One region of the Cupriavidus sp. 96C5-1 genome, then DNA from elsewhere that is predicted to be linked to it. Evidence: predicted binding sites of a transcription regulator. Region 1 holds the regulator's gene; the other holds the start of a gene.

Region 1 (2,199 bases):
AAAGATGTCCTTGCCCTTGAGATGTAGATTGATTTCCGCGTACTGCCGCCGGTCCTTTTCTTTTGTATTGTCGACAGAGAGCAGCACACTTACGCCAATGACTTGATCGAAATGCCTGACGATACGCTCCAGTTTCGTTTCCACGTACTCACGCAGGGGAGGCGTGATGTCCAAGTGGTGTCCACTGATCTTGAAGTTCATAGCGTTTCTCCTTCTGAAAGAGCTGCATCAGGCAGGCGACGCAGCTCGGCTACAAAGTCTTGCGGAGATTGACGGCAGGAATCTTGAGCGCCTCGCGGTACTTGGCAACGGTACGCCGTGCCACCACGAAGCCTTGCTCGCCGAGCAATTCGGCAATCCGGCTGTCGGACAGGGGATTCCTGGGGTCTTCGGCTCCTATTAATTGCTTGATCAACGCACGAATTGCCGTTGAAGAGGCCGCGCCGCCGGTTTCTGTGGATACGTGACTGCCGAAAAAATACTTCAGCTCGAAAGTCCCCATCGGCGTTGCCATGTATTTATTGGTAGTCACCCGAGAGATGGTGGACTCGTGTAAACCCAGTGTATCGGCAATCTCCCGCAAAACCAAGGGGCGCATCGCAATTTCACCATGGGTGAAGAAGTTCTTTTGACGTTCGACAATAGCTTGTGCGACGCGCAATATCGTATCGAACCTTTGCTGGATGTTCTTGATCAACCAGCGCGCTTCCTGCAGCTTCTGCTGCAATCCGGCCGCGCCCGCGTCGCCTTTTGCACCGCGCAAAATCTGCGCGTACATGTCGTTGATACGTAGCCGCGGCATCACATCCGGGTTGAGCTGGGCGATCCAGCCGCCGCTGATTTTTCTTACGAAAACATCCGGCACGACGAAATCGGCCTCCGGCCGGCTGTATGCGTGGCCCGGATAGGGCGCCAGGGAGCGGATCAGTTCATGCGCGGCCTTGAGTTCGGGCTCGTCCACCTGCAACGCTTTCTTCAGGCGCGTGTAGTCGCGCACCGCGAGCAGTTCCAGGTGGCTGCCGACAATGGTCAGCGCGAGGTCGCGCTGCGGATGCTTCAGACGGCGCAGTTGCAGCGCCAGGCATTCGGCCGCGTTGCGCGCGCCGACGCCAGGCGGGTCGAAGCTCTGCAGCAGGGTCAGGATTGCCTGGATCTCATCGACCTCGAACTCGAGCTCTTCCGGCAGCTCGCTGCATATTTCTTCCAGCGTGGTGCTCAGGTAGCCGTCGTCGTCCAGCGATTCAATCAGGAAGATGGCCAGCCCCTTGTCGCGCAGCGAAATCTTGAGCGGCGCGAGCTGTTCCATCAGGTGTTCGCGCAGCGTGGGCTCGGCGTCGCGCAGCTGCATCGGCGTTTTTTCATCGTCGTCGCCCTGCGGGCGGCGGGCGAAGTCGTCGAGGCTCCAGTCGTTGCCATAGTCCTCGCCGCTGTCGCTGTAGCCGTCTTCTGCTTCGGGGGCGCCGTCGGGGCGGTTCTCGCTGGTGCCCTGGCCGTCGGCCGGCGCCGGCGCCGGCGCGCTTTGCAGGTTGACGGAGCCATCCGAGGACACGCGCAACGGGCTTTCGATCCAGTCGTTTTCGCGTTCGAGCAGCGGATTCTCGGTCAGTGCCTGTTCCACTTCCTGCTGCAGCTCGAGCGTGGACAGTTGCAGCAGCCGGATCGACTGCTGGAGTTGCGGCGTGAGAGCGAGATGCTGCGAGAGGCGGAGCTGTAGCGACGGTTTCATGCGGCCTATTTTATGCCCAACTCCCGGACTGGTGGAACGGAAATTGCTATCGCTGGTGTCGCCGTGATCGATTGCACGCTAAAAGGCGACAGTGGAGCCACGCATGCACAGGTGCGCGGCCGGTGCCGCGCGGCATCCCTACATGCGGAAATTCTCGCCCAGGTAGACCTTGCGCACCGATTCGTTGGCAATGATGTCCTCGGGCTGGCCAGCGGCCAGCACCGCGCCTTCGCTGATGATGTAGGCGTGGTCGCAGATGCCCAGCGTTTCGCGCACATTGTGGTCGGTGATCAGCACGCCGATATTGCGCGCCTTGAGGAAGCTGACGATGCGCTGGATTTCGCCAACCGCGATCGGGTCGACGCCGGCGAAGGGTTCGTCGAGCAGGATGAAACGCGGGGCAGAGGCAAGGGCGCGGGCGATCTCCACGCGGCGGCGCTCGCCGCCGGACAGCGACAGCGCCGGGTTGTCGC
Region 2 (2,199 bases), on a different contig from region 1:
TGCGGCGACTGGATGCGCGACACGGAGCCGGCACCGCCGCGCCACGAGCTGACGCCGGGCAAGCGCACGATCGGCCGGCACACCCTCGAGCTGATCCGGATGGACGGCCACACCCCCGACGACCTGGTGGTGCTGGACCGCGGCGCCGGCATCGTGTTCGCGGGTGGCGTGGCCTTCCGCGAGCGCGTGCCGACCACGCCGCATGCGGACATCAGGCATTGGCTGGCCAGCCTCGACCGCTTGCAGGCGCTGCAGCGCGACAGCGGCGCGCGGCTACTGATTCCCAGCCACGGGCCGGCGCTCGGCAGCGCGGACGCCATCGCGCAGACGCGTGGCTACCTGCATTGGCTTGACGCGCGCATGACCGAGGCGGCGTCGCAAGGGCGCGACCTGGCCGAAGTGATCGCCATGCCCGTGCCCGAAGAGTATGCCCGCTGGGGCGCCATGCCTGCCGAGTACCTGCGCAATGTGACGCATCTCTACCCGGCCTATGAGGAGGCCGCGCTGAAGCACTGAAGTGCTGAAGTGCATCAGCGCTGAAGCAGCGGCGAACGCACGCTGTTCAATTCCGCAACAACCTCGACGGAATGCTCCGCGCTGGTACGCCGCCGGGGTGTCCGCAGGCCACTGCCGGGGCCGGATGCCCGTGTTTTCCATTGGCACGGGAATTGCCAGGAGTCTGTCTGGTGTGCGTGGCACACCAGCGAAGATCGACAACAAGAGAGAGGAGCAAACGATGAGGACGTTACGAGTGATGATGGTGCTCGCGGCGACTGCCGCGAGCCTGGCGGCGCACGCCGCGGTGACCGATGCCATGATCGAGAACGACGCGAAGTCGCCAGGCGACGTGCTGTCGTGGGGGATGGGCACGCAAGGACAGCGCTTTTCCGCGCTGACCCGCATCAACACAAAGAACGTCAGCCAGCTGGTGCCGGCCTGGTCGTTCTCCTTCGGCGGCGAAAAACAGCGCGGGCAGGAATCGCAGCCGCTGATCCACGACGGCAAGATGTTCGTGACCGCCTCCTATTCCCGCATCTACGCGCTCGACCTGAAGACCGGCGCCAAGCTGTGGAAATACGAGCAGCGCCTGCCCGAAGGCATCATGCCCTGCTGCGACGTGGTCAACCGTGGCGCTGCGCTGTATGACAACCTGGTGATCTTCGGCACGCTCGATGCGCAACTGGTGGCGCTCGACCAGAACACCGGCAAGGTGGTATGGAAAGAGAAGATCGAGGACTACACCGCCGGCTACTCGTACACCGCGGCGCCGCTGATCGTCAAAGGCATGGTGCTGACCGGCGTGTCCGGCGGCGAGTTCGGCGTGGTGGGACGGGTCGAGGCGCGCGACGCCAAGACCGGCCAGATGGTGTGGTCCCGGCCGGTGGTCGAAGGCCATATGGGCTACAAGTACGACAAGGACGGCAACAAGACCGAGAACGGCATGACCGGGACCCTGAACGCCAGCTGGCCCGGCGAGACCTGGAAGACCGGCGGCGCGGCCACCTGGCTCGGCGGCACCTACGATCCGCAGACCGGCCTGGTCTACTTCGGTACCGGTAATCCGGGGCCGTGGAACAGCCACATCCGCAAGGGCGACAACCTCTACTCGGCCTCGACCGTGGCGCTCGATCCGGCCACCGGCAAGATCGTGTGGCACTACCAGAACACCCCCAACGACGGTTGGGATTTCGACGGCGTCAACGAGTTCGTGACCTTCGATCTCGATGGCAAGCGCGTGGGCGGCAAAGCCGACCGCAACGGCTTCTTCTATGTCAACGACGCCAGGAACGGCAAGCTGGTCAATGCCTTCCCCTTCGTCAAGAAGATCACCTGGGCCACCAGCATCGACCTGAAGACCGGGCGGCCCAATTACGTGACGGAGAGCCGCCCTGGCGATCCCGCCGCCGGCACCGACCCGAAGAAGGGCCAGTCGGCCTTTGCCGCGCCGGGCTTCCTCGGCGGCAAGAACCAGCAGCCGATGGCCTACAGCCCGCAAACCGGCCTGTTCTACGTACCGGCCAACGAGTGGGGCATGGATATCTGGAACGAGCCGATCAGCTACAAGAAGGGGGCGGCCTACCTTGGCGCGGGCTTCACCATCCATCCGCTGAACGAGGACTACATCGGCGCGCTGCGCGCCATCAACCCCAAGACCGGCAAGATCGAGTGGGAGGTCAAGAACAACGCGCCGCTGTGGGG

What was found. The regulator sigma-54, encoded in region 1, starts transcription at its own class of promoters, with help from an activator protein. The targets are predictions, from matches to a motif close to TGGCANGNAANCTGCTTT.
Region 2: a site for sigma-54 is predicted at 658-675, ahead of AC3FOF_RS43825 (PQQ-dependent methanol/ethanol family dehydrogenase). Genes of this name have one in related genera too.

The regions. Positions count from the first base shown of each region.
Region 1 is NZ_JBYOJU010000019.1:104,798-106,996, forward strand. Features, by position in the region: gene hpf (ribosome hibernation-promoting factor, HPF/YfiA family) at 1-201, opposite strand, end outside; gene AC3FOF_RS21050 (RNA polymerase factor sigma-54) at 251-1,726, opposite strand; gene lptB (LPS export ABC transporter ATP-binding protein) at 1,865-2,199, opposite strand, start outside.
Region 2 is NZ_JBYOJU010000088.1:10,850-13,048, forward strand. Features, by position in the region: gene AC3FOF_RS43820 (quinoprotein relay system zinc metallohydrolase 1) at 1-516, shown strand, start outside; gene AC3FOF_RS43825 (PQQ-dependent methanol/ethanol family dehydrogenase) at 737-2,199, shown strand, end outside.